Regions from separate parts of the Marinactinospora rubrisoli genome, predicted to be linked through region 2. Evidence: predicted binding sites of a transcription regulator. Region 2 holds the regulator's gene; the other holds the start of a gene.
What was found. The regulator LexA, encoded in region 2, represses DNA repair genes until DNA is damaged. The targets are predictions, from matches to a motif close to TCGAACANNTGTTCGA.
Positions count from the first base shown of each region.

Region 1: the regulator LexA is predicted to act here: its motif matches at 11,228-11,243, upstream of ACFQRF_RS04635 (DNA polymerase III subunit alpha).

Region 1 covers NZ_JBHTBH010000002.1:99,284-115,080, reverse strand. Annotated here, with positions in the region: gene ACFQRF_RS04665 (TetR/AcrR family transcriptional regulator) at 59-667, shown strand; gene ACFQRF_RS04660 (phosphotransferase) at 803-1,564, opposite strand; gene ACFQRF_RS04655 (hypothetical protein) at 1,584-2,519, opposite strand; gene ACFQRF_RS04650 (ABC transporter substrate-binding protein) at 3,201-4,202, opposite strand; gene ACFQRF_RS04645 (FAD-binding oxidoreductase) at 4,869-6,248, opposite strand; gene ACFQRF_RS04640 (MFS transporter) at 6,454-7,602, shown strand; gene ACFQRF_RS04635 (DNA polymerase III subunit alpha) at 7,646-11,107, opposite strand; gene ACFQRF_RS04630 (metal-dependent transcriptional regulator) at 11,388-12,122, shown strand; gene ACFQRF_RS04625 (hypothetical protein) at 12,259-12,522, shown strand; gene ACFQRF_RS04620 (SGNH/GDSL hydrolase family protein) at 12,722-14,518, shown strand; gene ACFQRF_RS04615 (metal ABC transporter substrate-binding protein) at 15,039-15,797, shown strand, end outside.
Region 2 covers NZ_JBHTBH010000010.1:56,830-72,626, forward strand. Annotated here, with positions in the region: gene ACFQRF_RS20200 (class I SAM-dependent methyltransferase) at 1-270, shown strand, start outside; gene ACFQRF_RS20205 (hypothetical protein) at 342-809, shown strand; gene ACFQRF_RS20210 (sugar ABC transporter substrate-binding protein) at 1,080-2,351, shown strand; gene ACFQRF_RS20215 (carbohydrate ABC transporter permease) at 2,355-3,332, shown strand; gene ACFQRF_RS20220 (carbohydrate ABC transporter permease) at 3,338-4,225, shown strand; gene ACFQRF_RS20225 (glycoside hydrolase family 3 N-terminal domain-containing protein) at 4,222-5,295, shown strand; gene ACFQRF_RS20230 (hypothetical protein) at 5,467-5,688, shown strand; gene ACFQRF_RS20235 (DUF6406 domain-containing protein) at 5,702-6,124, opposite strand; gene leuS (leucine--tRNA ligase) at 6,557-9,052, shown strand; gene ACFQRF_RS20245 (hypothetical protein) at 9,129-9,755, shown strand; gene ACFQRF_RS20250 (hypothetical protein) at 10,304-10,963, shown strand; gene ACFQRF_RS20255 (alpha/beta hydrolase family protein) at 11,100-12,191, opposite strand; gene lexA (transcriptional repressor LexA) at 12,356-13,021, opposite strand; gene ACFQRF_RS20265 (LysM peptidoglycan-binding domain-containing protein) at 13,546-13,953, shown strand; gene nrdR (transcriptional regulator NrdR) at 14,415-14,906, shown strand; gene ACFQRF_RS20275 (vitamin B12-dependent ribonucleotide reductase) at 15,017-15,797, shown strand, end outside.

The DNA.
Region 1 (15,797 bases), on a different contig from region 2:
ACTGTCCCAGGAGTCCGCGCTTATGGCAACATGTAGTCGCCAAAAGGAGGTGGTGGTCATGGCGGCACCGTCCCGCCGAGGTGACCCCCAGCGACGCATGCGCCCTGGTGGTCGCAGCGCACGGGTCAACGAGGCCGTTCTCGCCGCGGTGCTCGACGAGATCGTCGAGTCGGGTTACGCGAAGCTGAGCGTCGAAAAGGTCGCCACCCGTGCGCAGGTGCACAAGGCGACGCTGTACCGGCGGTGGGCCAACAAGGAAGAGCTCGTCGCGGAAGCGCTGCTCGCGCGGGCCGGCAGGGTGGTGCCAACGCCCGACACCGGATCGCTGCGCGAGGACCTGCGCCGGCTCTCGCACGCGATCGGCGCCTACCTCTCCTCGCCCAGCGGTCAAGCCGTGGTGCGCACGCTGGTCTCCGACGCCGGACAGGTTCCGGAGATCGCCGTGGCGGTCCGGGCGTTCTGGACCGAACGGTTCGCCCGTGCCGGCGTCATCGTCGAGCGCGGAGTCGAGCGCGGAGAACTCTCGCCTGACACCGACGTCGCGTTCTTCATCGAGCGGCTCATCGCGCCGCTGTTCCTGCGGTCGCTGGTCACCGCCGAGCCGATCGACGCCGCCTACGCCGACCGGGTCATCGACGCGCTTCTGGAGGACCGCACCGCCGGATGAACCCCCGCGGCGTGCGGCGACGGCGGGATTCCCGGGCGGGGAACGGGCGGTCGCGCCGGTGACGTTGGCGGGGGAGGGGACGGCGGACGCGACGACCCGTCCTACACATGGAATCTATCTCGTAAAGGTCGCCGGTCATGCTAAATCGGACAATTCCTCACCCTCTAGCAGCCGCGTCAACGCCGCACGGTGCGCCGCCACCCACTCCCACGCTCCCCGTACCCGCGCGGCGGCCCCGCTGTCGCGCAACCGCACCATCGCGGGCTCCCCGGCCATGGCCGCCGACTCGATGCCCCGCCGGCACCGGTCCTGCCACCACAGGATCGCCGCCACCAGCCCGCTCCGGTCGGTGAGCCGGTAACCATCGCAGACCGCGCGGATCCGCCGGGCGGCCACCGCGACGCCGGTTCCGGGTTCGCCGAGACCGGCGTACTGCCAGCACACGTGCGCCACGTCGTGCAGCCGGTCGCCCGGCGCGGCCAGGTCCCAGTCGATGAACGCCACGGGCCGAAGTCCCGCTCCGCTCTCGCGGTACACGGTGTTCTTGGGGGAGAGGTCGTTGTGGCAGACCACCTCGCGGTCCCCGGCCAGCGCCGTACCGGCCGTCAGGTCGTGGAACTCCCGCAGCAGGCCGCCCACGGCCGCCAGGCAGGCGTCCGAACGCAGCCCGGCCGGCTGCTCCCGCGCCCACGCCACATGCCCGGCGATGAAGTCCAGCACCTCCCGGCCCTCGTCGTCGATCCCGTGGAACCGCGGCGCTCCGGGCCAGCCGCGTCGTTCCAGGAGACGGAGCAGTTCGTGAACGAACCCGGCCCGTTCACCGGGCGTGCGGCGGACCGTGTCGCCGACCCGCACCACGGTGTTCCCAAATCCGCCGGGCAGCGGGACCTCGGTCATGCCGGCTCGCCGTCCGCCGTCACCATGGCCGCTCGGCCCAGCCGGGTGCGTGCCGGTCGGCCCGATCCCGCCACGCGGCCGGGCCACCGGGGAGCCGCCACGCGCGGGTGCGGCGCGGTTCGCCGTCGCGCAGGCCGGCGGCCAGCGACATCGTCATGTCGGCGAGCGCGCGGGGCGCGCCGGGACTGCCGGCGTCGATCTGCCGGAGCACCTGCCGCGCCAGTGTGGTGTAACCGGCCACCTGGGCGGTGAGCAGGCCCGGCGAGAGGTCGACGTGCTCGGCGAGCAGCATGGGCGGCGCCTGTTCCTCGGCGAGTGCGGCGACGAAGCGGTCGTGGCCGTCCACGATGACCGGGCACTGGGTGGCGGTGAGCTGCCACAGCAGGACCGGCGGCAGCGTACCCTCGCGGGCCTGCCGGCGGTAGGCGCGCACCCGCGGGGCGTCGGGCGGGCTGAGCGGGCGCAGCGGGAGGAGTTCGGAAAGGAAGCCGCGCTGCGGGCCGTCGCCGAAGCCGGCGCACCAGTCGAGGAAGGCGTCGGGCATCGGCGGGAGCCGGTCGAGCACCATCGTCCCGACCTCCCCGACCGGCCGGCGGGTCACGGGGCGGACCAGCCAATACCCCTCGTACAGGAAGCCCGCCGGGGACCCGGCGAGCGACCGGGCGAATCGGTCGGCCCACCGCAGGTGCCGCCGTGGATGGGGGCCGTCGGCGACCGCGCGGGCGGTGGCGGCGCGCGGCGGCGGCAGGGGAGACGTGTAGTCCCCGGTGCGCAGGACGCGGACCCCGTAGTGGCGCGGCTCGGCGCGGGCGAAGAGGACGGGGGTAGTGCCCTGCACCAGCCACCACCGTCCGCCGCCGGTGGCCTCGATCCGCAGGCCGGGAGGTCCGGCGCCGCGGGCGACCTTCAGCAGCAGTCGGGAGCCGTCGCGGATCGGGGTCACGTGCCGGGGCATGTGACCGATGGTAGTGCGGTGCGGGCGGCTCGCCGGGATGCACCGGCCGGGCAGGTGCACCCCGGCGAGCGCGGCGCCGCTAGGGCGTGTCTGGGAGGTCAGAGCCATTCGTTGGTGACCGCGATCAGGGCGGTGGCCTGCTAGCTTGAGGCGGGCTTGTCGTAGCTGGTCGCGACCGCCCGGTCACGCTTGAGCCGGTCGATCCCGCGTTCCACCGCATTGCGGTGGCGGTAATCGGCCTTGTCGAAGGCAGGCAGGCAGGCGGGCGGCCGCCGCGGCTTCCCTCGCGCTCGCGGGAGCCGATCCGGTCGGCGGGCTCGGGGATGGTCGCCTTGATCCTGTGCCCGCGCAGGCGGGAGCGGATCGCGCGGGAGCTGTAGGCCTTGCCGGCGCGGGTCGGGTCCGGGCGGGTACGCGCCGGCCCGCCGCGCCCGCGACCCGCGACGCGGATGCGGTCCATGACCGCCACGAACCCGGGGCGTCCCCGCGCTGCCCGGCGGTGATGACCACGGCCAGGGGTTTGTGGCCCTGTTCGTAGGGGCGGCACGAAGCCTCCGGCTGACAAGGTCTTCTTGGTCGTTGACCCGTCTAGCGGAGGCTTCGCTCACCCGCGGGGTGACACGCCCGGGTATGCGGTTGTGATGCCGTTCATCCCTACATGGTTCGGTTTCCAGACACGCCCTAGGCGTCCAGCGGTTCGGAGTTCTCGATGTCCTCGGCGAGCGCGCTGACCGTCTCGGCGTAGCGGGCGTAGCTGTACGGGGTCTCGGCCCGCCACTCGCCGACCTGGCCCGCGCGCACGGCGGGCAGGTCGCCCCAGATGGGCAGTCCGGCGAGTTCCGCCACGGGGGTCCGGTCGGGCCGGGCGTCCTGCAGGATGAGGTCGGCGGGGTAGGTGTCGGCCTGTTCCCAGCCGAGCTGCTCGTACTCGTCGCCCGTGGGCGCGCCGGTCTCCGGGAAGTTGACGCCGTGTTCCTGGAACAGGCCGAGGTCGCCTCCGGCGGCGGCGTTGCCGACGAAGAAGTCGTCGGGGGAGGCCGAGACGGGCACGACGCGCAGGTCGGGGTTGGCCTCGGTGGCGGCGTCGAGCCGGGCGATGGCCTCCTCGTAGGTGGCGCGGGCCTCGGTGACCTGCTCGGCCTCGGGATCGACGCCGAGGGCGACGGCGAGGTCGAGGTGGTTCTGGATCTGCTGCTCGGCGGAGACTCCGGTGATCTGGAGGGTGGCGATGGGCGCGACGGCCTCGATCTGCTCGGTGTTCTCGGGCAGGTACCAGAGGAGGTCGCCGAAGGCGTGCGTGACGATGAGGTCGGGTTCGAGGGCGGCGAGCGATTCGACGCTCAGCTCGCCGTAGGTCTGGCTGAGGGTTTCGACCTGGTCGGTGTCGACGTCGCCGATCTGCGGGGCGGGTTCGCCGCCCACGCCGTCGACCGGGCCGAAGACGCCGACGACTTCGAAGCCGTAGTCCCACAGCGCGGCGGCGACGCCGGAGTAGGCGACGACGCGCTGGGGGCGTTCGGGCAGGGTGATCTCGTCGCCGGTGCCGTCGCCGAAGGTCCATTCGCCGCCGGTGTCGTCGGTGTCGGCCGCGGGCTCGGTGCCTCCGCAGGCGGTGGCGAGGGCGAGCGCCGCGCCGGCCGCGAGGGCGAGGAGGCGGCGGGCGGTGGTGCTGGGGGTGCTCACGAAGGGGTCCAACTCTTCCGATGGGATTGGGTGGTAGGTGAGGCTTACCTTATACGGCGTGGTGTCGGGGGAGGCCAGTGGGGTGCGCGGGGCGGCCGGGGAGCGTGGGCGGGCACTGCTCGCGCTCCCGCGCTCTTGAGGCGGGCCGGGCTGGACGCGGTGACGCACGCCGTTCGGGTATTCGGGCGGGAAGGGGCGTGGGAAGGGCGGCCGGTCCGTGTCGGTGTCAGGCGCGGCCACCGGCGTCCAAAATCGCGTCCCGGCCCCCCGGGCCGTGGTCACGCGGATCTGTTCGGCCCGCATCGACGACGTCCGACTCGATCGTCCGACCGCGTGCGGGCCTGCTGGAACACCGGCCGCACCGCGAGACGCGTCAAGAGCCATGCTGCCCCGCGCTGCCGGCCTCCGTGATCGCCGCCCGCGCCCGAGAGGGAACGCGCCCCGGCCGCGCCTGGGCCCCGGCGCGGAGCGTGTGCCGCACTTCGGCGGCGATCCGTACGTCCGCACGGGCGGCGACCGGAGCGCCCGCACCGGGGCACGGTGGCCGCCGATCTCGGCGTCGCCGGTGGCCGTCGCGTTCGGGGTCCCGTCACGTGGTCCGCGACCGGCGGCCGGGCAATTGGCGGGTGGCGGTCCGGGGGTGGACTCCCGGCCGCGGACGGTGCGTCAGGTGAACACCTTGCCCGGGTTGAAGATCCCCAGCGGGTCGAGGGCGTCCTTGACCGCGCGGTGCATCTCGATGACGCGCGGGCCGAGCTCCGCTGCGGCGCCGCGGCGTTTCAGCAGGCCGACGCCGTGCTCGCCGGTGACGGTGCCGCCCAGCGCGATGGCGTCGTCCACGATCACCTCGAACGCCTCCTGGGCGCGCTGCTTGGCATCGGGGTCGCCGGCCGGGACGATGAACAGCGGGTGCAGGTTGCCGTCGCCGGCGTGGGCGATGTTGCCGATGCGGGTGTCGAAGCGGCGCGCGGCGGCCTCGATGCGGGCGAGCATCTCCGGGACCCGGGCTCGGGGGACGCAAACGTCCTCGGTGAGCAGCGGACCGAGGCGTTCCAGCGCGGGGTAGGCGAGGCGGCGGGCGGCGAAGAGCGCGTCGGCCTCCTGGGCGTCGGTGGAGCGGACGGCGTAGCCGGCGCCGGCGGCCTCGAAGTGCTCCTGGATGGCGCGGGCCTCGGCACGGCCGGCCTCGCCGGGCAGGTCGCTGCGGCTCAGGAGCAGCACCTCGCCGCCGTCGGCCAGTCCCATGTTCTTCCAGTCGTCGACGGCGCGCAGGCAGAACCGGTCGATGAGTTCCAGCGCGGAGGGGACGATGCCGGCGGCGGTGACCGCGGCGACGGCGGCGCCGGCGTCGGTGAGGGAGTCGAAGTAGCCGACGACGGTGTGCTCGGGGGCGCGGCGTAGCGGGCGCAGGCGCACGGTGATCTCGGTGACGAGGCCGAGGGTGCCCTCGGAGCCGACCATGAGCCCGCACAGGTCGTAGCCGGTGACGCCCTTGGCGGTGCGGCGGCCCAGGCGCACGGTGTCGCCGGAGCCGATGACCGCCTCCAGGCCGAGGACGTAGTCGCGGGTGACGCCGTACTTGACGCAGCACAGGCCGCCGGCGTTGGTGGCGACGTTGCCGCCGATGGTGGACCACGGGCTGCTGGCGGGGTCGGGCGGGTACCACAGGCCGTCCTCGGCGGCGCGGGCGCGCAGGTGGTCGTTGATGACGCCGGGCTGGACGGTGGCGGTGCTCTCGGCGGTGTCGATGCGCAGGATGCGGTTCATGCGTTCGAAGGAGACCACGACGCAGCCGTCGAGGGCGTTGGCGGCTCCGGACAGGCCGGTGCCGGCGCCGCGGGCGACGATGGGGACGCGTGCCTCGGCGCAGATCCGTACGGTGGTGGCGGCGTCCTCGGTGCGGCGGGGCCGGACGACGGCGGCGGGCCGGCCGTAAGGCGCCCATTCGGCCTCGTCGTGGGCGTATCCGGCGGCGATGTCGGCGTCGGTGATCACCTGTTCCGCGCCCAGCGCCGTGACCAGCGCGTCGGCGATCCCAGCGGTCACGCGAGCTCCCCTCTGTGATGTCGGCCTCACCGAGGCTACGGGGTGGCCGGGACGGGCGCGGCATGGGGGCGTGCGGATGGCCGGGCGGACCGCGGGGGTTGCGGCGGGGGCGTGGCGTTGATAGGGCTAGCCACCGTAAAGCCTTTAGTTACGCTAACGAACTCTCGTGGGCGGCGGTCCGCCCCGGGTGTGAAAGGTCGTCCCGGTGGGCTGGTTCGTCCGCATCCTCATCCACGGAGTCCTCTTCCACGGCGCGGTCGCCACGCTGCGGCCCGTCATCTCCTACCGGGCGCTGGAGATGGGGCTGGCTCCCGGGTGGCTCGGCGTGTTCAGCGCGGCGATATCGATCGTTCCGCTCGTCGTGGCGCTGCCCATCGGCCGCTGGGTGGACTTACACGACGAGCGTCCCGCCTACCTGCTGGGGAGCCTCTTCCTGGTGGGGTCGGCGTTCGGGCTGACCTTCGCCTACGACCCGTGGGCCATCGTGGCGTGCTCGGTGGGGGCCGGGATCGGGATGATCCTGGCCATGGTCGCCGCGCAGGCCATGGTGGCCAACCGGTCGCCGCGGGCGCGCTTCGACACCCGGTTCGGGATGTTCGCGCTCGCCGGGTCCGCCGGGCAGTTGCTGGGGCCGCTGCTGCTGTCGGCGCTGGCCGCCGGCGAGCCCGACTCGCTCACCGTTCCGGCGTTCCTGGGCACCGGGGTGGCGGCCACCTGCTCGCTGGCCGCGCTCATCGGGATGCCGGCGCCCGCGTCCCGGCCGGGCCGCCCGGCCCGTGAGGGTGCCCCGGTCCGGCACCGCGCCCTGGACGTGCTGCGGGCGCCGGGCGTCACGCCCGCGATCGTCGCGTCCCTGATCGTGCTGGCCGCCATCGACATGACGATCGTCTACCTGCCGGCGCTGGGGGAGGAGCGCGGGATCGGTGCCGCGGCGGTCAGTCTGCTGCTCGCGGTCCGCGCCGCGGCCTCGGTGGTCTCCCGGGCGTTTCTGGGTGCGGCGGTCGGCCGGTGGGGGCGGCACCTGGTCCTGGTCGTCAGCCTGGTGATCTCGGCGGTGTCGGTGGCCGCGCTGACCGTGCCGCTGCCGGTCTGGGCGCTGGCGGTCGCGCTGGCCGTGGCGGGGCTGGGGCTGGGGATCGGGCAGCCGCTCACCATGGCGTGGGTGGCCGACGCCGCCGCCCCCGACGCGCGCGGCACCGCCATGGCGCTGCGGATGAGCGGTAACCACCTGGGCCAGACGGTGCTGCCGCTGCTCGCGGGCGCGCTGGCCGGTGGGATCGGCGTCGCGGCGGTGTTCGCCGCCTTCGGCGTGGGGCTGGGGGCGGTGGCGGCGACGCTGCGCCGGCCGCGGTGAGGCGCCCGTCGGTGCGAACGGCCGGGCCCCGGCGCCCTCCCGGCTACCCGCCCGAGCTGCCCGGGCTCGCGTGCCACAGCCTGCGTGGCGGGAACGGGGAGTCCAGCTTCCGTGGCGGGTCGGCGGTGCCGGCCGGGGGGATGTCGGCGTAGCCGGAGAGCCGGTAGCCGTTGGCGTAGCGGATGCGGCGGCCGCCGACCCCGCCCCGTGAACCGCGCCTTCCGTTTCCGTCGCGGAGGCCGTCTTCTCCGTTCCCGCCACGCAGGCTGTGTTCTCCGTTCCCGCCACGGAGACCGTCCTCCCCGTTCCCGCCACGGAGGCTGTACTCGGTGCTCAGGGCGGCGCGCAGCCCGGCGGAGCCGTCGGCGTGCCACTCCTCGGCGAGTTCCGCCAGGTCGTAGGCGTGGGTGGCGTTGATGGTGGGCAGGCCGGAGCCGACCCGGCGGACGCGGCCGCGCACGGCCAGGAGCCAGGAGCCGAAGACGGTGGCGGCGCACCGGTCCTGCACCGACTCGAAGAACGTCAGGTCGATCAGGCCGGTGGCGTCGTCCAGCGTGGTGAAGATGATCCGCTGGCCCGAGCGGACCGCCGGGGTCTGGGTGGCCACCTTGACGCCGACGACCAGCACCTCGGCCCCGGCCGGGACCTGGTCCAGGTCGCGGGCGCGCACGGCGCGGTGGCCGGCGGCGAGCGCGGCGAGCAGGTCGGCGTGCTCGTCCAGCAGGTGGCCGCTGGCGTCGTAGCCGAGGACCTCCAGTTCGGTGCGCACCACCTCGGCGGGGGTCATCTCGGGGAGTTCCCCGGTGCGGACGCGTTCCACGAAGCCGATCGGGAGCTGGGCGCCGCCCAGGGCGCGGCTGCCGGCCCGTTCCAGGGCGCCGGCCTGGAGCATCAGGTCGCGCCGGGTGAGCGCGCCGTGGCCGTGCCGGAGGCCGTCGAAGGCGCCGACCCGCACCAGCCGGTCCACGACGTCGCGTGAGACGCGGGCGCGGTTGACGAAGTCCGGCAGCGAGGCGAACGGGCGGCCGGTGAGGATCGCGTCGATCTCGGCGTCGGTGATGCCGCGGACGTCGGCGAGGCCGGCGCGGATGCCGGGGGCGTCGGGGCCGGCCGGTTCCACCTGCCAGTGCCGTGCGGAGCGGTTGACGTCGACGCCGAGCACGGTGATCCCGAATCGGCGGGCGTCGTCGATGATGGCGCGGCGCGGGTACATGCCGGGCTCGTGGGTGAGGACCCCGGCGTAGAACGCGGCGGGGTGGTGCCGTTTCAGCCAGGCGGACTGGTAGGTGGGCAGTGCGAACGCGGCGGCGTGCGCCTTACAGAAGCCGAACGCGCCGAAGGAGGAGATGATCTCCCACACCCGGCGCACGGTCTCCTCGGGGTGGCCGCAGTCGCGGGCCATGGCGGTGAAGCGTTCGCGCACCGTCTCCTTGCCGGCGTCGGTGCCGAGCCGGCGGCGCATGGCCTCGGCCTGGTCCAGTCCGCATCCGGTCATCGCGTGCAGCACCGCGAGGACCTGCTCGTGGAAGATGACGACGCCGCCGGTCTCGGCGAGCGCGTCCCGCAGCACGGGGGAGGGGTACTCGGGCCGCCGGTGGCCGTCGCGGATTCCGATGAACGGGGTGATCATGTCGCTGTTGACCGGGCCGGGGCGGAACAGGGAGATGTCGACGATGAGGTCGTGCAGGTCGGCGGGGCGCAGCCGGCTGACCAGTTCGCGCTGGCCGGGCGACTCGATCTGGAAGCAGCCGAGGGTGTGGGAGGCCTGGATCATCGCGAAGGTGGCGGGGTCGTCGAGGGGGACGGTGTCGATGTCGACGCGCTGCCGCTCGGTGCGTTCGATCTCGGTCAGGGCGTGGGTCATGGCCGACTGCATGCGGACCCCGATGACGTCCAGTTTGATCAGCCCCATCTCCTCGACGTCGTCCTTGTCGTACTGGGTCATCGGGTAGCCGAGCTGGCTGGGTTCCAGCGGGGTGCGGTCGCGCAGGCCGGAGTCGGAGACGACGATGCCGCAGGGGTGCATGGCGATGTGGCGGGGCAGGCCGTCGAGACGTTCGGCCAGCCGGAACAGCGCCCGGGCCGGGTGCCGGTTCAGCCCGCCGGCGCGCAGTTCGGGCAGGTCCTCCAGGGCGGAGCGGATCTGCCGGGCGCGGATGTGCGGGAACGCCTTGGCCAGCATGTCGATCTCGTGCGGGGGGATGCCCATGGCCGCGCCGACGTCGCGGATGGCGCTGCGGGCGCGGTAGGTCTCCATCATCGACACGCAGGCGGCGTCGGGGTAGGCGTCGAAGATCGCCTGGTAGGCGTCGAGGCGGCGGGCGGACTCCACGTCCAGGTCGATGTCGGGCAGGCCGGTGCGGCTGGGGGTGAGGAACCGCTCCATGAGCAGGCCGTGGGTCAGCGGGTTGATGGCGGAGATGCCGAGCAGGTGGTTGACCAGGCTGCCGGCGCCGGAGCCGCGGATGGAGCAGCGGATGCCGTGGGCGCGGATGCGGTCGGTGATGTCGGCGACGGTGAGGAAGTAGGCGGGGAAGCCCTTGTTCTCGATGATCTCCAGTTCGTGGGCGAGCCGGGAGCGGGCGTGGCCGTCGCGGTGCAGGCCGCGGTCCCGCAGGGCCGCGGTGCAGCGCCGCCACAGCCGGTCGCGGGCGTCGGGGATGACGGGCAGGTGCGGGCGGTCCATTCCGAGGTCGGTGTCGGGGTTCAGGACGCAGGAGGCGGCGAGTGCGCGGGTGTGCGCGATGAGCCGCCGCGCGGCCGCGGGGTCGGGGCCGCAGATCCGTTCGGCGACCTCGCGCATCTCCGCGCCGCTCTTGAGGTGGGCCTGGGTGACGGCGGGGCCGGGGATGGTGCCGCCGGGCAGCCAGCGCCGGGCCTCGTCGAGGACGTGCGCGACCTCGGCGTCGGCGGGGCGGGGGTAGCGGACGGCGTTGCCGAGCACGGCGAGGGTGCGGGTCTCGGTGGCCAGCCGCAGCAGTGCGGCGGCCTGGGACCGCTGGCCGGCGCCGTAGTGGTCGACGAGTTCGACGGCGACCTCGGCGATCGCGCGCCAGCGGTCGAGCAGGCGGCGGGCGCGTTCGTGGTGGCGGTCGCGGACGGCGAGGGCGACGTCGGATTCGGGGCCGAGGAGCACCACGAGGCCGTCGGCGTGTGCGGCGAGGGCGTCGCGGGGGAAGGCGGGCACGCCGCGCCCGCCGGTGGCGTGGGCGGTGGTGACCAGCCGGCACAGCGACGCCCAGCCGCGCCGCCCGCGGGCCAGGACGGTGACGCGGCCTCCTTCGGGGGCGGCGACGGCGAGGTTGACGCCGAGGATGGCGCCCAGGCCGGCCTTCTGGCAGGCGCGCAGGTGCTTGACCGCGCCGTAGACGCCGTCGCGGTCGGTGAGGGCGAGCGCCGGCATGCCCAGTTCGGCGGCGCGTTCCACCAGCGCGGGCGGGTGGGTGGTGCCGTACCGCATGGACGCCGAGGACACCACGTCGAGGTGGGTGAAGGTTTCGGGCATCAGTCGCGCCTGCCTCTGCGCGCCGTGGCCCGGCCGTCGGTTCCCAGGACGCCTCCCCGCCGCCGCAGCGGCCATGGCGGGGCGGGTGGCGCCACGCCTGGGGAAGACCGGCCGAAACACTCGAACTTATGTACGGATTATAACGCGCGAGAAGTGCTGTCCCAAACCCGTGACCTGGGGGAAGGGGAAACGGCGTGGCGGAGCGGAGACGTCGGCCGGAACCTCCCCCGTAACGGTCGGCGCCCGGACCCGCGCGTCGGGGAACGATACGGTAGCTGACATGGGGACTGCGACGAACCGGCCTTCCACCTCGGTCGAGGACTATGTGAAGGTCATCTACGACCTTCAGGAACGCGGCGGCGCCGGACCGGTGACCACCTCGCGGGTCGCCGAGCGGCTGTCGGTCTCCAACTCGTCGGTCTCCGGCATGCTGCGCAAGCTCGGCGACCTCGGCCTGGTCGAGCACCAGCGCTACGGTGACGTCCGCCTCACCTCGACCGGCGACCGGCTCGCGCTGGCGGTGCTGCGCCGGCACCGGCTCATCGAGCTGTACCTCGTCGAGGCGCTCGGCTACTCGTGGGACGAGGTCCACGAGGAGGCCGACATCCTGGAACACGTGGTCTCCGACCAGTTCGTCGAACGGATCGCCGACCGCCTCGGCCACCCCACCGTCGACCCGCACGGCGACCCCATCCCGACCCGTGACGGCGAGGTCCTCGAACGCGACACCCGCCTGCTCTCGCACGCCGACGTCGGCACCGCCGGTGTCATCGTCCGCGTCAACGACTCCGACCCGGAGCTGCTGCGCTACCTCGCCGACCAGCGGATCGCCATCGGGATGCGCGTGGAGGTCGTCGAACGCCAGCCCTTCGGCGGCCCCCTGGTGATCCGCCTGGGCGCCCCGGGCGCGCAGCGCGACCAGTCCATCGGGCTGGTGGCCGCCGACGCGGTGTGGATCGCCCCCGGGCAGGAGACCGCGGAACAGCGGGAGCCGCACGCCGCGCGGCAGGGCTGAGCGGGCACCGAATCGGCGCGCCTTCGCGCCGTGCGATGCTGACGCAGAGTGACGAGTCCATGGCCAGGACCGGCCTGACCTGCTGACAGTGTGCGCACGGTCGGTTACCGTCGCCGGGTCGGCCTCTGGATGATAGGTGAAGCGATTGATCGCGCGCGGGCACTTCCCGCGCGGCCTGAGTCAGGAGGCGTACTCCGCCCGCACCCACATCCAGTCACCCCGAGGAGGTGGCCGGGCCGCGCCCCGACCGGCCGCTCCCCGGCACCACCGAGCCGATCCGCCCGGACACCCCGGCAAGCTCATTCAGGACCGGTACCTGCGGGCGCTGGACCGCGTCGCCACCGAGGTCGCCCCGGAGCCGGGGTGGCGGCCGGTGGACCGTGCACCCGTACCCGCCTGAGCCGGGCCTGCGGGTAACGCGCCGTTCAGCTCCCGGTCACGGATTCGCGGCGCAACCGTGCCTGCCGCCGGCGACTCAGCCGACTTATGGTGGAGCGCGGTGACCGCGTGCGGTTGGCTCGCGGCCGACAGTGAGAGGCGCGACCGTGCGTGGTAGGTGGAACGGGGCCGGCCGGGTGCGGGACGGTCGGCGGCGACTGGTGGTGCTGCTTCTGGTGACGGGACTGGCCGCGGGTCCAGGGGCGGTCGCGACGCCCGCCGTCGCCGCGGAGGATGCCTCGCAGACCCCCGCGCAATCCTCGTCCGGGGTGCGTCCGCTGGCGCACCACTTCGACAACACGGGGATCTCCTCCGATGCCGCGCCCGCGAACGCCGACCTCGACGGCACCGGGCGCAGCCTGTCCGCCCAGGCCCTCGACGCCGCCGGATGGGGACCTGGAGCGCGGCTGGTGCTGCACGGTACCGCGCTCACCTGGCCTGACACCCGGCCGGGGCGGCCGGACAACGTGGTGGCCGACGGGCAGCGGGTCCGCCTGACCGGGCAGGGCGACGCGATCACCTTCCTCGTCGCGGGCACCGGAGGGACCGCGGGCGGGACGGGCCTGATCGGCTACCGGGACGGCACCCGGACGCCGTACACCCTCACCGCCCCCGACTGGGACACCGGCCCGCTCGCCACCAAGGCCGTCGCCCTGCCGTACAGCAACGGCACGGCCGGCCGGAGCGCCGAGCCGGTCCGGCTGTACGCCGTCACCGTGCCCGTCGACCCCACACGGGCGGTGGCGCACGTCGAACTGCCGCGGGCGGGACAGGCGCGGCTGCACGTGTTCGCGGTCGCGGTGCGCGAGAACACGGGCTGGACCGGAACCTGGTCGGCCAGCACCTCCGGGTACGCGCCGGTGGGCCCGTGGCAGGACCGGACGCTGCGACTGGCGGTGCGCGCCAGCACGGGCGGACCGGCGGTGCGGATCCGGCTGGACAACACCTTCGCCGCCCAGCCGGCCCGGATCGGCCGGGTCACCGTGGCCCTGCGCGAGTCGGGGGCGACGGCCCGCGCGACGCCGGTTCCGGTGTCCTTCGGCGGGCGGCAGGAGGTCCGCATCCCCGCCGGCGCGCAGGCCTACAGCGACCCCGTGGGCCTGCGGATCCCCGCCGGCGCCGAGCTGCTGGTCAGCCTGCACCTGCCCGGGCCGGTCACCGCCGCGCCGGTGCACACCGCCGCCACCGGCACCAACTACGGCACCGCGACGGACAGCGGCGACCACACCGGCGACGTATCGGGCGAAGCGTTCAGCGAACGCGTCACGGTATGGCCCTTCCTCACCGGGATCGACGTGGTCGGCGGGCCCGGCAGCGTGGTCATGCTCGGCGACTCCATCACCGACGGGGTGGGCTCCACCTCCGGCGCCAACCGCCGCTGGCCGGACGTACTGGCCGACCGGCTCGCCGCACAGTCGGCCGTCCCCCGGTACGGCGTGCTCAACCAGGGCATCTCCGCCAACCGGATCGCCTCGGACCGCTACACCGGCGACGGCGTGAGCACCGACACCGGCGGCGTGAGCGCCCGCAACCGGCTGGACCGCGACGTCCTCGCCCAGACCGGCGCGCACACCGTCATCGTCTTCGAGGGCATCAACGACGTGCGGTGGGGCGCCGGCTCCGCCGACGTCATCGCGGGCCTGCGCGACATCGCCACCCGCTCGCGCGCCCAGGGCCTGCGCGTCATCGGCGCGACGGTGGCCCCGTGCGGCGGCTACCGCGACTGCACGGCCGACGTCGACGCCCGCCGTCAGCAGGTCAACGCCTTCATCCGCGACAACGGCGGGACCTTCGACGCGGTCCTCGACTTCGACGCCGTCCTGCGCGACCCGGACGACCCCACCCGGCTACTGCCCGCCTACGACTCCGGCGACCACCTCCACCCGGGCGACGCCGGCCTGCGCGCGGTGGCGGAGTCCATCGATCTGGAGGTGCTGCGGCCGTCCACCGCGCCATAGGCGGTGGCTGCGCGGGGCGGTCATGGGGATCGGGTCGCGGGCGGGGCTTCGCGGGTGATAGAAGTGTGTGGAATCGCTGGTTTCTGACGAGAGAACCGCAGGTCAACGAGAGTCCGCCCCGCGCGTGCGGGGATGAGCCCGGGACCGGCCCGGTGTCAGCTGGACGGCGACGCCTGTCCCCGCACGCGGGGTGTAGATCTCAGCGAGGAATGTGCGGACCTGATCCTTGCCCCGGCACGGACGCCTCCTCGTTCCTCCAGACCGGCCAATGCCCCGTTCTTCCGCTCCCGCGTGGGCGAACCCTCGTCTCGATCCACGAAGGCAAGACGGCCGTACGTCCGCCCCACGTGGGTGCCCCAAAGCGCGGCCTATGCGCCCGCCAGGAACATCGTCCACACCGGCATCCGGACCTCCGCCCAAGCAACCGGCCGGACCACCACCCCTGTCTACGGACCTTCGTCCGGAATCGGACGCAACCCGCCATGTTCGCCCCCTGGCCCCGCGTGATAGAAAGTTCGGTGTGCCGAACTTGCGAGATAGGTCCGCCGTATTTCGGTTCGTGACCGTCCTCCCCGTCGCGGCTCTGTTCGCTGCCGCCGCCTGTTCCCCCGCGTCCCCCGACCCGGCCGACGACGGTCGGCCCCTCGTTCTCACCACCTTCACCGTCTTGGCCGACATGACCCGCAACGTCGCGGGCGACGCCGTTCGAGTGGAGTCCATCACCCGCGTCGGTGCCGAGATCCACGGATACGAACCCACCCCCGACGACCTCGTCCGCGCACAAGGGGCCGATCTCGTGCTGCACAACGGGCTCGGGCTGGAGGCGTGGTTCGAGCGGTTCACCGAACGCGTCGACGCTCCGGCCGTCACGCTGAGCGACGGGGTGCCGACCATCCCCATCGCTGCCGGAGGGTACGAGGGGCAGGCCAACCCGCACGCGTGGATGTCGCCCGACAACGCGCTGGTCTACGTCGACAACATCGCCGACGCCCTCAGCGACCTCGACCCCGCGCACGCCGAGGAGTTCGCCGCCAATGCCGCGTCCTACCGGGCGGAGATCACCGACATCGGCGACTCCCTCCGCGACCGCCTCGACGGCCTCCCCGACGAGCAGCGGGCGCTCGTCACCTGTGAGGGGGCCTTCTCCTATCTCGCGCGTGACCTCGACCTGACGGAGCGGTACCTGTGGCCGGTCAACGCCGACTCCGAAGGCACGCCCCGGCAGATCGCCGACGTGGTGACGTTCGTCCGGCGGAACGAGGTGCCGGCCGTCTTCTGT
Region 2 (15,797 bases):
GCGGGCTTCGAGATCCGGCACCAGGAGAACCTGCGGGAGCACTACGCCCGCACCCTGCGGCACTGGTGCGACAACCTCGACCGCAACTGGGACGCCGCCGTCCAGGAGGTCGGCGAGGGGACCGCCCGCGTGTGGCGGCTGTACATGGCGGGCTGCATCCTGGGGTTCGAGAAGAACGTCGTGCAGCTGCACCAGATCCTCGGCGTCAAGCTCGACGGCACCGAGGCGCACATGCCGCTGCGCCCGGATTTCGAGCCCGACGCCCCCTAGGCGGCGCGCCGCCGCGACGCGGCCCGGGCCGGCCGGCGCATCCGGCCGGCCCCAGCGGGCATCATGGGGACATGGCCCCGACTGACGACGCCCATGACCGCGCCAACGCGGTGAAGCACCTCGCGATCGCCCTCATCGACGCCTACGTGCGCCGGGAGCCCGCGGATCTCGCCGCGGCGGTCAAGGGCATCACCGACGCCGACGCCGTGGCGGCCGCCACGTCCGAGCTCAAGGTGTACGCCTCGTTCCTCACCCGCCGCGTGCAGGAGACCGGCGTGGTGTGGAAGCCCGCCGACGCGCGGGAGGCCGTGGCCCGGGCCGTCGCCGACCTGCTGGAGCCCGAACTGGAGTTCGCCGTCATCAACACGTGGGAGGCCTACTCCGTCGGCGAGGAGGAGATCGCCCAGCGCTTCACCCGCGGCGACCCGCTGGTCTTCCTGCACATGCTCGCGGCCTTCTCCGCCGCCATCGGGCGCGCCGTGTACAGCCCGGCCGAACTCGTCTCCACGCTGCGCATCGCCTCGGGCATCTCCGAATAACCGGCGGCGCTACCCGCCGCTCGTCGCGGTGGCGCTTGCCCGGAGCCCCGGCGGACACGCCGGGCTCGCGCTCCGTCACCCCGCCGCTGCGCACCGTCGTTGCACGTCACAGCCGGTTCGGCCACGATGACCGTGTGCCGTGACGTGTCGCTTACTGTTGTTTACTTCACAGCGGTCCTTATTTTGCGTAGGTTTCTTGCAAGTTCCCAGGGGCGTGCGGAGACGGCCGCAACGGGGGTGCCCCGCGGCAACACGGACGGGAGATCGTCAATGGGCCGAAAGCATGTCCTGCCGGTCGTCGCGCTGGGGGTGAGCGTGGCGCTCACCGCCACCGCCTGCGGCACCGGCGGCCCCTCGGGCCAGAGCCTGGACGTCTGGATCATGGAGGGCACCCACCCCGACGCGAGCGCCTTCTTCGACGAGGTCGCCGCCGACTTCCAGGCCGAGACCGGCGTCCAGGTCAACGTCGAGTTCGTGCCCTGGGGGGACGCCCACGACAAGTTCGTCACGGCGATGGCCGGCGGCACCCTGCCCGACGTCGCCGAGGTCGGCACCACCTGGACCCCCGAGTTCGCCGACGCCGGTGCGCTGGTCGACGTCACCGACCTCGCCGGCAGCACCGACGACTACGTCCCCGAACTGCTGGAGGCCGGCACCATCGACGGCCGGCTGTACGGGATCCCGTGGTTCGCCGGTGTGCGCACGGTGGTCTACCGCACCGACGTCTTCGAGGAACTGGGGCTGGAGGAGCCCACCAACTGGGACGAACTGCGCGAGGCCGCCGCCACCATCGAGGAGGAGCGCGACGACATCGCCGCCTTCCCCGTGCCCGGCGGCGCCATGTTCTCCCTGCTGCCGTTCGTCTGGGGCGCGGGGGGCGACATCGCCGTGCGGGGCGACGACGGCACCTGGCAGGCCGAGATCGACAGCCCCGAGTCGCGGGAGGGCATCGCGTTCTTCACCGACCTCGCCCTGGAGGACGGGTTCTCCACGAGCGGGGCCACCACCTGGCTGGAGACCGACATGCAGGACGCCTTCATCCGGGGCGACAGCGCCATGATGATCGCCGGGAGCTGGGCGCCCGAAGCCATCACGCAGACCGACCCGGAACTCGAAGGCCGTGTCGGCGCCTTCCCCATCCCCGGCCGCGACGGCGGGTACAGCCCGTCCTTCCTCGGCGGCTCGCACCTGTCGGTGTTCAGCGACACCGAGGACGAGGACCTCGCCTGGCAGTACGTCCAGTTGCTGACCAGCGACGACTACGCCCGGCGCTGGACCGAGGAGACCAGTTACTTCCCCGGCCGGCAGTCCCAGCTCGAACCGTTCTCCGAGTCCGAGGACCCGCTGGTGCGCCCGTTCGCCGTCCAGATGAGCGAGGCCGGCCACGGTGTCCCGGTCAGCCCCGCCTGGGGCCAGATCGAGGGGCAGCGGGTCCTGCAGACGATGGTCCAGGCGATCCTGTCCGGCGAGGCCTCCGTGGAGGACGCCTCGGCCACCGCCGCCGAGACCATCGAGGAGACCCTCAACGGCGGGGGCGCCTGACCCGTGAGCGAACCCGTTCTCGTCCGCCCGGCCGCCGGCACTGCGCCGGCGGCCGGGCCTCCGGCACCGGCCCGCCCGCGACGGCGCCGCCGGCCGCCGTTGCGCCCGTGGCTGCTGCTCGCGCCCGCTCTGGCGGTGATCGGTGTCCTGCTGCTCTACCCGCTCGGGCGGGTCGTCTGGCTGTCCTTCCAGGACTACGGCCTGCGGAACGTGGTCAGTGGCGAGCCCAACTACAACGGGATCGACAACTACGTCAGCCTGCTCACCGACCCCTACCTGTGGCGCGTCGTCCTGCCCAACACCGTCGTCTTCGCCGTGGTGGCCGTCGGCGGGACCGTGGTGCTGGGCACCCTGGTGGCGCTGCTGCTGCGCTCGCTCGGCCCCTGGTGGCGCACGATCGTCATCAGTTGCGTGATGCTCGCGTGGGCCATGCCCGCGGTGACGGGCACCTACGTCTGGATCTGGATCTTCGACGTGGACCGCGGGCTGGTCCGCCAACTGCTGCAGGCGGTCGGCCTCGTGGGGCCGGAAGGCGTCAACTGGTTCACGGAGCGGCTGAGCTTCTACGCCATCGTGACGCTCAACATCATCCACCACGGCTTCCCGTTCGTGGCCGTGACCGTGCTCGCCGGGCTGCTGACGATCCCGCGCGAGCTCACCGAGGCGGCGATGCTGGACGGCGCGAACGCCTGGCAGCGGTTCTGGCGGGTCACGGTGCCCACGATCCGGCCGGTCTTCGCCGTGGTCACCATCCTGTCCACCATCTGGGACTTCAAGGTGTTCGCGCAGGTGTACCTGATGCCCGGTGGGGGCGGCACCAACCCCGAGGTGCTCAACCTCGGCGTCTGGTCCTACGTGCGCTCCTTCGCCCAGCAGAGCTACGGCCTCGGCTCGGCCGTGGCCGTGCTGCTCACCTTCATGCTGCTCGCCATCACCATCGGCTACCTGCGGGTCGTGTTCCGCGACGAGGAGCTGCGTTGAGGACCATGACGATGACCACGACTTCGACGAGCGCCGCGCCCGCGGGCGCCGTCCGCCGTGGGCGGCGCCCGGTGCGGCGGATCGTCCGCCAGGCCGGCAAAGGGGCGGCGGTCGCCGTCCTTCTCGCCTTCACCCTGTTCCCGGCCTACACCATGCTGTCCACCGCCCTCGCGCCACGGGCCACCTCGGGCACCGACGCGCTGCTGCCCACCGAGCTGACGCTCCGGCACTTCGACAACGTGCTCACCCGCGCAGGCTTCCTTACCTACCTCGGCAACTCGGTGGTGGTCGCGCTCATCACCGTGCTGGGCAGCAGCCTGCTCGCGCTGTTCGCCGCGGTCGCGGTGGCCCGCTTCCGGTTCCGGCTGCGCACCACCGTGCTCGTCCTGATCCTGGTCGTGCAGATGGTGCCGCTGGAGGCGCTGGTCATCTCGCTGTTCCTGCTGGCGCGCGACCTGCAGATGCTCAACTCGCTGCTGGGCCTCGGCGTCGTCTATATCGCGCTGTCGCTGCCGTTCGCGGTGTGGATGCTGCGCGGGTTCGTGGCCGCGGTGCCCAGGGAGGTCGAGGAGGCCGCCTACATCGACGGCGCCTCCTGGAACCGGATGTTCTGGTCGGTGCTCTTCCCACTGGTGGCGCCCGGCCTGGTGGCCACCGGCATCTTCTCCTTCATCACCGCGTGGAACGAGTTCGTGCTCGCCCTCACCTTCATGAACAGCAGCGACAACTACACGGTCGCGGTGGGCCTGCGCCAGTTCTTCGGGCAGTACACCACCGACTGGGGCGCGGTCATGGCGGCCTCCACGATCATCACCCTGCCGGTGATGGTCTTCTTCCTGTTCGTCCAGCGGGGCCTCGTCTCCGGGCTGGTCGCCGGGGCGGTGAAGGGATGAGCCCGGCCGGCCCGCACCGCGACCCGGCGCTGCTGCGCATGGCGCACGCCGTGCTCATGCCGGGGTTCGAGTCCGTTCCCGGCTATGGAGGGGGCGCCCGCACGCCCGATTGGCTGGCCCGCGCCATCGACGCCGGGCTCGGCGCGGTCTGCTGCTTCGCCCCCAACCTCGCCGCCGACCCTGCCGCGCTCACCCGCGAGCTGCACGGGCGCCGCGCGGACCTGCTGGTGACCAGCGACGAGGAGGGCGGCCGGGTCACCCGGCTGCACGCCGCCGCCGGCTCGCCCTACCCCGGCCACGGCGAGCTCGGCACCGCGGACGACGTCGACCGCACCCGGTCCGTCGCCGAGGCGATGGGGCGGGAATTGCGCGACGTCGGCATCGACGCGGCGCTCGCCCCGGTCCTGGACGTCAACGTCGACCCGCGCAACCCGGTGATCGGCGACCGCGCCTTCGGGGCCGACGCCGCACTCGTGGCGCGGCACGGCGTGGCCTTCGCCCAGGGGCTGGCGGCGGCCGGGACGCTGGCCGCCGGCAAGCACTTCCCCGGGCACGGCGACACCGCGGTCGACTCCCACACGGCACTCCCGGTCATCGACGTCGACCTGCCCACCCTGCACCGCCGGGAACTGGTCCCGTTCGGCGCCGCGGTCGATGCGGGCGTCCCCATGGTGATGTCCGGCCACATCGTGATCCCGGCGCTCGACGACGCGCCGGCCAGCCTCTCCCCACGTTGCTACGCGCTGCTGCGCACCGAGCTGGGGTTCACCGGGGCCGCCGTCACCGACGCCCTCGACATGCGCGCGGTCACCGGGTTCCTGGCCGCACCCGGGACGGTCGCGGGGGTGGCGCGCGGCGCGGTGGCCGCCCTGCGGGCGGGGGCCGACCTGCTCTGCCTGGGGAACCCGTACAACGGGCCGGAGAAGGACGAGGAGATCTTCCGTGCCGCCCTGGAGGCGGTGCTGACCGCGGTCGCCGACGGCACCGTGCCACCGGGCCGCCTGGCGGAGGCGGCCGACCGGGTCGCGCGGCTGCCGGCGGCGGTTCCGCACCGCGGAGGCGGCCACTGACCGTCCACGCCCCGTCCAGCGCTTGACCACCGCACCGGTGTCGTGGATCGTTGCAGCGACAACCGGGTTCCGCCAGGTTCGCGGACCGGCAGGGGCTGCGCCGGGCAGGACGCCGCCGCGCCGCGTGCACCACCCGCACGGAGCCCGCCCGGCCGTGGGGAGGGCGCGAGCGTGGAATTGGACGGTCATCCCATCGAACCGGACTACCCCTGGCCGAAGAGCCCGACGAACGTCCTCATCCGGTGCAACGTCTGCATGAGCCTGCGCCACTTCGCGGACCGCCACGCCGGCCACCTCGACGACTACAGCCCCGGCCCGCACTGCAAGACCTGCGGCAAGCGGATCGAGTTCCGGTGCACCGCGTGCGACACCCCGTGGCAGCCGCTGTCCTGACCGGCGCCCGGGGCTACTCGGCCCGGGTCAGCGTGGTGGATCCGGGCATCGACGCGGACTCGCTGACCCCGATCTCCGACACCTGCCAGGTCTCCCCGGCGATGTCGATGGTGTCGCCGAGCTTGAGGGTGTGCGAGGTCGCCTCGCCCTCCCCCTCGCGGGAGCTGATCACCACGGACGGCTCGTCGCCGTCCTCGTATCCGGTGATCTGCAGCGAGGTGGTCCGGTCGTCCCCGGAATCGACGGTGAAGGGCACCCCTTCGGTGAGCTGGATGCGGTCGTTGTTCTGTCCCAGCACCGGTGCCGGGCTGCTCGTGGCCGCGTCGTCGCTCTGCCCGCCCCCGCCGCACGCCGCGGCGCCGAAGGTCATGCCCAGGCCGAGGGCGGTGATGGCGGCGAGGCGGCCGATCCGGCGGACGCGATCGAAGACGGTCATCTCTCCAGGTCTCCCAGTGCTTCGTACGCCGACGTCGAAGGACGCCGGCGGGGCCGCGCCGCCGGTGCGGCCCCGCCGGAGAGCGGGGCGCGAGGGGGCACGCGGCGGCACACGGTGGCCGGGCGCCGGCCACGCGCCGGTATTCTCCCACCGGCCGGAGCCCGGTCGGCGCCGTGTCCCCGCGAGCGCCGGGGGCCGACGCGTCGATGGGCGCGTGCCGGGCGCGCTAACCTTGAGGCTCAGACACCCGGCCGGGGGCGACGGCGCTGACCAGGTCGGCGGCAAGCTCGTCCGAGGGCCCCGCGGACGGACGGCGCGCCGGTGCGTGTTCTTCGAGACGCGGCCGTGATCCCGGACGCGAGGAACGCGGCACAGGCGGTCGGACCGGCCGCGACGTGCCCGCGCGTGAACCGTAGAGGATAGTAACCAGCGATGACAGCGGTAGGCGGAGACCAGGTCGCGGGCGACACGTACGACGCCCGCGCGCTCCAGGACAAGTGGCAGGCCCGGTGGGCGAAGGAGAACACCTTCGCGGCCAGCGAGGACCCGGCCGACGACCGTCCTCGCCGCTACGTGCTCGACATGTTCCCCTATCCGTCGGGTGACCTTCACATGGGGCACGCCGAGGCGTTCGCCATGGGCGACGTCGTGGCGCGCTACCGGTTCCAGCTCGGCGAGAACGTCCTGCACCCCATCGGGTGGGACTCCTTCGGCCTGCCGGCCGAGAACGCCGCCATCAAGCGCGACTCCCATCCGGCGGAGTGGACCTACGCCAACATCGAGACGCAGGCGGAGTCGTTCAAGCGTTACGGCACCGCGCTGGACTGGTCGCGGCGGCTGCACACCAGCGACCCCGAGTACTACCGCTGGAACCAGTGGCTCTTCCTGCGCTTCTACGAACGGGACCTGGCCTACCGCAAGGACGGGCTGGTCAACTGGTGCCCCAACGACCAGACGGTGCTCGCCAACGAGCAGGTCGTCCAGGGGCGCTGCGAGCGCTGCGGCACCGAGGTGGTGCGGCGCAGCCTCAACCAGTGGTACTTCCGCATCACCGAGTACGCCGACCGGCTGCTCGACGACATGGCCGGGCTCGAAGGCAAATGGCCCGAGCGGGTGCTGCTCATGCAGCGCAACTGGATCGGCCGGTCGCGGGGCGCCGACGTTCGGTTCCACATCGAGGGGCGCGACGAGCCAGTCACGGTCTTCACCACCCGGCCGGACACCCTGTACGGGGCCACCTTCTTCGTGGTCGCCGCCGACGCCGCACTGGCCGACGAGCTGTGCACGCCGGAGCACCGCGCCGAGTTCGAGGCCTACCGCGACAGCGTGGCCAAGCTCAGCGACATCGAGCGCCAGTCCACCGAGCGCACCAAGACCGGTGTCTTCCTCGGCCGGTACGCCACCAACCCGGTGAACGGGGAGCGGATCCCGGTCTGGGCCGCCGACTACGTCCTGGCCGACTACGGGCACGGCGCCATCATGGCGGTCCCCGCGCACGACCAGCGCGACCTCGACTTCGCCAAGGCGTTCGACCTGCCGGTGCGCGTGGTCGTCGAGACCGGCGAGGAGGACCCGAACATCACCGGGGTGGCCACGCCCGGCGAGGGGCGCCTGGTCAACTCCGGCCCGCTGGACGGGCTGACCAAGACCGAGGCCATCCCGCGGATCATCGAGATCCTGGCCGAGCGCGGCACCGGCGCCGCCGCCGTGAACTACCGGCTGCGCGACTGGCTGCTGTCGCGCCAGCGGTTCTGGGGCACCCCGATCCCGATCGTCCACTGCCCCGACTGCGGCGAGGTGCCGGTCCCCGACGACCAGCTGCCGGTGCGGCTGCCCGAGAACCTCCGGGGCGCCGACCTCGCGCCCAAGGGCGTCTCGCCGCTGGCGGCGGCCAGCGACTGGGTCAACGTCGACTGCCCGCGGTGCGGCGGCGCCGCCCGGCGCGACACCGACACCATGGACACCTTCGTCGACTCCTCCTGGTACTACCTGCGGTACTGCTCGCCGCACGCCGACACCGCGCCGTTCGACGCGGACAAGGTGCGGCGGTGGGGGCCGATCGACCAGTACGTGGGCGGGGTCGAGCACGCCATCCTGCACCTGCTGTACAGCCGGTTCTTCACCAAGGTGCTCTACGACATGGGCATGGTGGACTTCACCGAGCCCTTCACCCGGCTGCTCAACCAGGGCCAGGTCATCAACCAGGGCAAGGCCATGTCGAAGTCGCTGGGCAACGGCGTCGACCTGGGCGAGGAGATCGACCTCTACGGCGTCGACGCCGTGCGGCTGACCGTGGTGTTCGCCGGCCCGCCCGAGGACGACATCGACTGGGCCGACGTCTCGCCCGCGGCCTCGCTGCGGTTCCTGAACCGCGCCTACCGGCTGATGACGCAGGCCGGCGCCGCCTCGGCGCCCGGGACCGACCCCGCCACCGGTGACCTCGCGCTGCGCAAGGTCACCCACCAGACGCTGGACAAGGTCACCGCGGCCATCGAAGCGCAGCGCTTCAACGTCGCCATCGCCCGCGTCATGGAACTGGTCACCGCGGCCCGGCGCGCCATCGACTCCGGCCCGGGCGCCGCCGACCCGGCCGTACGCGAGGCCGCCGAGGTCGTGGCGATCACCCTGTCGCTGTTCGCGCCCTACGTGGCCGAGGAGGGCTGGGAACGGCTCGGGCACAGCGGGTCGGTGGCCATCGGCAACTGGCGGACCCCCGACCCCGCGCTGCTCGTCCAGGAATCGGTGACCTGCGTGGTGCAGGTGGCCAGCAAGGTCCGGGACAAGCTTCAGGTGCCGCCGGACATCAGCGCCGAGGAGCTGGAGCGCCTGGCGCTGGCCTCGGAGAAGGTTCAGGGGTTCATCGGCGACCGGACGATCCGCAAGGTCGTCGTCCGCGAGCCCAAGCTGGTCAACATCGTGGTGGCCTGAGCGCCGGTGCGCGGGGCCGGGACCGGTACGGTCCCGGCCCTTCGGCGCTCCGGTCCCGGAGAACGGCGAGGAACATATGACCCAGACGTTCGGGGAATGGCGGCTGGACCGGCGCGCGCGGATCGCGGTCGCGGCCGGCGGGGTCGTCGTGCTCTCCGCGGCCGCGATCACGGCCGGAGTCCTGTGGGGCGCCCGTGGTCCGGCCACCGGCGCCGGGCCGGACGACGCCTACGCCACCGCGCCCGCGTGTGAGGTGGTCGCGGACGAGCTGCTCGCGTCGGTGGCCCCGTCCGCCACCCTGGAGGCCGCGGAGCGGGGACCGCTCGTCGACGCCGGCGGCAACTCCTGCGTGTGGACGTCGGTGGACCACGCCGCGGCCGACGGCGTGCCGCCGCGTTCGGTCCAGATCGCCTTCCAGGCGCACTTCACCGACAAGGCCGGCGACATCACGGGAGCACAGGCGGCCGCCACCCGGCTGGCGGAGCTGGCGCCGGTGAACGAACTGGACGGGGCGGCCCCGGTGCCGGCCTTGGGCGAGGACGCGCTGGTGTGGCACTCCACGGCCGACGCCGACGCCGCCGAACTGGCCTTCCGCCGCGACAACCTGGTGGTGCGCGTCTGGTACGGCGGCGCGGACCTGGTCTTCGACGACGCCCGGGCCGGAGCCGTGGCGGTGGCGGAGGGCGTGGCCGCCGCCATCTGACCGCGCGGGGCGGCCCGGACCCCGGTCGCGTCGCGGTGCGCCCGTCACCGGTTCGTTACGGCCTCGTGGGAACGTACCGCACCCGGGGGACGTCCTACCGGGCGTGAACCTGTGACCGTCCGTGACAGCGCACCCGTGCGGAGCGGCGGTTCCGGCGGTCCGCCCGCACCCGTCCGGGCGGGCCGGCGGCCCTTCCCGGACGTGCGCCCGGCACGCCTGTGACCTCTGCTACGGGTGCGGCGGGCACGGTGTCAATCAGGTAACCGACGCCCGTTTTGGGGCGAGATGAGATGTGCGGACTAGTAACGTAGCTCTGCTGGTCAGCCTGAAGTTTGCTTGGCAGGAAAGGGGACTCGCTGATGGCCCAGCCACCTTACGGTGGTCCTCCTCCGGGGCCACCTGGGGGACCGTCCGGACCGTCGGGGCCGTACGGCGGACCGCCGACCGGGCCGCAGCCCGGTCAGCCGACCGGACCCCAGGGACCTTACGGTCCGCCACAGCCCGGCCCCTATGGTCCCCCTGGGTACGGTCCGCAGCCGGGTCCGGGCATGCCGGGCCCGGGTGCCCCCTACGGAGAGAACCCCTACCTCGGTCAGACCCCTCCGAAGAGCAACCGCGGCTGCGCGGTCGGCGCGATCGTCGGCGTCGTCGTGCTGGTGGTGCTGCTCATCGCCGGAGGCATCGGCGCCTACCTGTGGCTGGGCAGCGGTGAGGACTACACCGCGACCCCCGACTGCTCGGTCGCGGAGAACGAGGCGCTGAACGCCCTGCTGCCCGGGTACCAGACGCAGGCCGCGCAGGCCATCGACACCGGCGGCCAGGACTGGTGGGACGGCTACCAGTGCTCCTGGATCACCTCCAGCGACTCCTCCGGCATGCCGGCGACCGCCTCGATGCTGCTGATGCGCAACCAGAACCGGCCCGGCACCACGGGGGCGGAGGAGACCGCCTCCGACCTCGCCACCCAGTCCGAGGGGTACACCACCACCCCCGTCGAGAATCTCGGCGACGAGGCCGCCTCCTGGTACGACACCGAGTACGAGCTCGGCTGCGTCGGCGTCCGGCTGTCGAACATCTTCCTGTCGACCTGCTACGACGCCGCGACCGACTACTCCTACTCGTCGTCGATCTCGGAATCCGAGGCGATCGCGGGCGCCGAGCAGCTGGCGCGCGCCACCGTCGCGCAGATCGAGGGCACCCGGAGCTGACCCGGCGGCGGGCGGTCGTCGGACCACCCGCGCCCTGACGGCGAACCGGTGCGATGGCGCCCTCCCCCCTAGGGGGAGGGCGCCATCGCCGTTCCCGGGCACCGGCGCCGGGCCGCGTACGGCGGGCGCGGCCCGGTCACCACACGGTGCCGAGGAACTCTTCGAGGGCGGGCGCCGCGTCCGGCGCGAATGGGCGCTCGGCGTCGAGCGCGGTGGCGCCGGGGGAGTCGTCGTACCGGCGGAACACGTGGTCGGCTCCGGGCAGGTCCACGCGTTCGCCGTCGGGGAGCCCGGTCATCAGCCGGTCGACCTCCGCCGCGGTGACCTGGGCGTCGGCCGTGCCCCACAGCACGAGCGTGCGGGTGCCGTCGGGGAGGTCGCGCGCCAGGTCCACCGGGTCCATGGCGTCGATCCGGCGCAGGAACGCCGAGGTGGCCGGCCCGAACAGCGGAGCGAGTTCCGGCGCGAGATCGTCGGGCAGCGGCCGGCCGGCGCGCAGCCGGGCGATGGCGAGCCGGGTGTCGGACAGCACGGTGGTGGCCGCGGCGGCGTCGAGTGCGCCGGAACCCTCGCCGTCGCGTACCTGCTCGGTGACCTGCCGGTCCAGCAGGTCCAGGTAGCGGGCGCCCACGGGGGCGGCGAGAACGAGCGCGGCGGGAGGGGGACCGGAGACCACCTGTGGCGCGCGCAGGGCGAACAGGCTGCCCTCGCTGTGCCCGAGGACCAGGATCCGCTCGGGATCCACCTCCGGCTGGTCCAGGAGTTCGGCGTATGCGGCGGCCATCTGGTCCTCGAAGACGTCGTAGCCGACGGGCTCGGCCGCCTCACGGCCGCCGAGGCCGGTCTCGCCGGACCCGAGCTTGTCGTACCGCAGGGAGGCGACACCGGCCGCGGCGAGCACCCGGGCGAAGTTGGCGTTGGTGTCGGCGTCCGGCCGTGCGGGGCTGTTGCCGTCGCGGTCGGTGGGGCCGCTGCCCGAGATGATGAGTGCGCCCGGCACCGGTCCGCTCGTTCCCGGTGGCAGGGCGACGGTGCCGTGCACGGTGTCACCGGCGCCGTCGAAGGTGACGGAGCGTTCCACGGGGGTGGTGCCGGGGGAGGCGGAGGGAGCCGTGGCCGGCGGCTCGGGGGCGGCGGGCGGGCCGCAGGCGGTGGCCAGCACCAGGGCGCCGCCGGTCAGGAGGGCGCAGCCGCCGCGCACGGCGGCACGGAGGGGCGAGGAGGACATGCCCTTACCGTAGAGCCCGGCCGGTGCCGGTCCGTCCCGGTGTGACGGGTATGGCGGTGGCGGTCCGCTCGGTCACCGTTGGATCCCGATTCCATCGCGTGACGGTGACAGGGCCCGTGATCGGGGTAAAGATCACGGGCCCGTTTCGAACCGAGGCGAAGTCGTTACACCTTGCGCAGCACGGCGACGACCTTGCCGAGGATGGTGGCCTCGTCGCCGCTGATGGGCTCGTAGTCGGGGTTGCGCGGCAGCAGCCAGACGTGGTCGCCGTCCCGCCGGAAGGTCTTCACCGTGGCCTCGTCGCCGAGCAGCGCCGCGACGATGTCGCCGTTGTTGGCTTCGGGCTGCTGGCGGACCACGACCAGGTCACCGTCGGTGATGGCGGCCTCGATCATCGAGTCGCCGACGACGGTGAGCATGAACAGCCGCCCCTCGCCCACGAGCTGCTTGGGCAGCGTGAGGACGTCCTCGACGGCCTCCTCCGCGAGGATCGGGCCGCCCGCGGCGATCCGGCCGATGACCGGGACGTCGGTCGCGCGGCCGGGCTCGGCGGAGTGATCCTCGTCGAGTTCGTCCCAGGACCGCACCGGCGGCTGTCCCGGAATGCGAATTTCGACCGCTCGTGGGCGATTCTGGTCGCGGTGGAGATAGCCCTTGCGTTGCAACACCTTCAATTGGTGCGCGACACTGGAGGGGCTGGACAACCCCACCGCATCACCGATCTCGCGGATGGACGGTGGGTATCCGCGTTGCCGCACGTAGCGGTGGATGACGTTCAGGACGCTCTGCTGGCGGGCCGTGAGTTTCGGAGCCGAGTCCGACGGTGCCACAGGCTCCTGCGCGGCTCTGGTCCGCGTGGACGAGGATCGGAGCCCGGTGACGGCCTTCCCACTGGCGTGCGGTTCCTGCGCTCCGTGGTTTTCCTCCGGCACGGCCGGCCTCCTCGGCGGTCGGTGTTCTCGGTGTGGGTTGTCGGCGGCTGGCGTCGGTGACGGCGTAACGAGGGAGTCTCGAAGCGATGTCGCATCGACGGCAGTGTCGGCATACCGCGGTGAAACATGTCCAACATTAGTGTGCGGACAAGGCAATATCAAACAAACGTTCGAGATGGTGCTGAAAAAATCAGCGAGATGCGGTATTAGTCGAACGTCAGTTCTAGTCGAACGGGCGTTCGAAGGTGGGGAGCATGTCCGAACCCGCAATACCGCTCTCAATGGGCCGGCCCGGGAGGGGGCCGGTGGCGCGCGCCGTCCGGCCGGCGCCGGTGCCAGAATCGATCGCCACTGCGGATCCGCCGACCCGTATCGAGGTCGGCGACCGGTCCGCCGGGATCTTCGAAGGGCGAGGAGAAGACGTGAGTATTGAGAGCAGCGGCGGTACGGCCGTCGTGGTCCCCCAGGCTCTCGCTGGACTTCCCGACCTCCATTCCTCCGTCCCACCGGGACGCGGCACCCGTCTCACCCGGCGGGGCCGGGTGGTCCTGCTCTCGGCGCTCGGTCTCGTCGGCACAGCCGGATTCTCGCTCCTGGTACTGACAACCGTGGCGCTCGGCGCCTCCACGGCCGGCGCCTCCGACTCTCTGATGCTGCGGCCCGCGCCCGACACCGTGGTGGTCCACGACGGCGACACGCTGTGGGAGATCGCCGAGCGGACCCGCCCCGGCGACGATCCGCGCCGCACCGTGCTGGAGATCGTCGAGCTCAACCGGCTCTCCGACCTCGCGCTGGAGCCGGGGCAGGAGCTCGTGCTTCCCAAGCCCTGACCGGTGCCCGGCGCGGGCCGGTGCGGACATCCGGCGCGGCCGGTGTGTCCGCCCCGGTCCGCGCCGCCGCGTCTGGCAGCCTGTGCTCCGTTCCCCGTGGCGCGTCCCGTGCGATGAGTGGCGTTGCGCACTCCGGCCGCCTCCGATGGGTCCCGTGGCGTCCCGAACCGCCGGAAACACCGGCGGTTCCGGCGCTTTCGGGCTCCGGCGGCGCCGTCCCCCCGCCGGTGCGGCGACTTGCGGCCCGGGTGCGGCGCCCGTAAGTTGACCACAACATCTAGTGCCTGCTGAGGAACAAGTCGCCTAGAGATTGTGCTTTAGTAGGTATCAGACCTTTTCGGGGCGTCGCCCTGGAGAGCCGTGGAACACCAGACGCCGACACGGACACCGCCCCTCGGGAGCGCGTTCCGTGCGGGTGCGGGAGGCATCGGCGATGCGGATGTGGGGGGAGGCGTGCCGGCATGCACTGTCCGTTCTGCCGCCATCCTGACACCCGGGTGATCGACAGCCGGTCCACCGACGACGGCGCCGCGATCCGCCGCCGCCGGTCCTGCCCGGCCTGCGGCCGCCGCTTCACCACCCAGGAGACCGTGCTGCTCATGGTGGCCAAGCGGTCCGGGGTCACCGAGCCGTTCTCCCGGGGCAAGATCATCGCCGGGGTGCGGCGCGCCTGCCAGGGGCGGCCGGTCACCGAGGACGCGCTCGCCAAGCTCGGCCAGCAGGTCGAGGAGGAGATCCGCGGGCGCGGGCTCGCCGAGGTGCCGGCCCACGAGATCGGGCTCGCCATTCTGGGCCCGCTGCGCGAACTCGACGAGGTGACCTACCTCCACTTCGCGTCGGTGTACCGCGGGTTCGAGTCCCTGACGGACTTCGAGAACGAGATCGCGATGCTGCGGGCCGATCGGGCCAGAGCCGGTGCCACCCGGCAGGCCGGAAAACCGGCGGCGGAGTAACCGGACCACGCGGTCACGCGCCCCGCGCACGGGGACCGCGCCGGCCGCCGGAAGCCCGGGCCGGCCGGCGCGGCAATTGGGTATGTGCCATATATCAGGGGGAGTGGAGAATGACGGAGACCACGAGCGGCTCGTCGACGCGCAAGGGCAGGGGGCAGCCCCAGCGCAAGGGGCTGAAGATCCAGCGTGTCTTCACCACGCCGGGCACCCACCCCTATGACGAGGTCGAGTGGGAGCGCCGTGACGTCGTCATGACCAACTGGCGGGACGGGTCGGTCAACTTCGAGCAGCGCGGCGTGGAGTTCCCGGCCGCCTGGTCGATGAACGCCACCCAGATCGTCGCCAGCAAGTACTTCCGTGGCGCCCTCGGCACCCCCGAGCGCGAGTGGAGCCTCAAGCAGCTCGTCGACCGCGTGGCCGGCATGTACACCAGGACCGGGCGCGAGCACGGCTACTTCGCCGGTGACGAGGACGCCGAGATCTTCGACCACGAGCTGAAGTACGCGCTCGTGCATCAGCTGTTCAGCTTCAACTCGCCCGTGTGGTTCAACGTCGGCACCGCCTCCAGCCAGCAGGTGTCCGCCTGCTTCATCCTGTCCGTGGACGACACCATGGAGTCGATCCTGGACTGGTACAAGGAGGAGGGGATCATCTTCAAGGGCGGCTCCGGCGCCGGCGTGAACCTCTCCCGGCTGCGCTCCAGCAAGGAGCTGCTCTCCTCCGGCGGCACCGCCTCGGGCCCGGTCTCCTTCATGCGCGGCGCCGACGCCTCGGCCGGCACCATCAAGTCCGGCGGGGCCACCCGCCGTGCCGCCAAGATGGTCGTGCTCGACGTCGACCACCCCGACATCGAGGAGTTCATCGAGACCAAGGCCCGGGAGGAGCACAAGA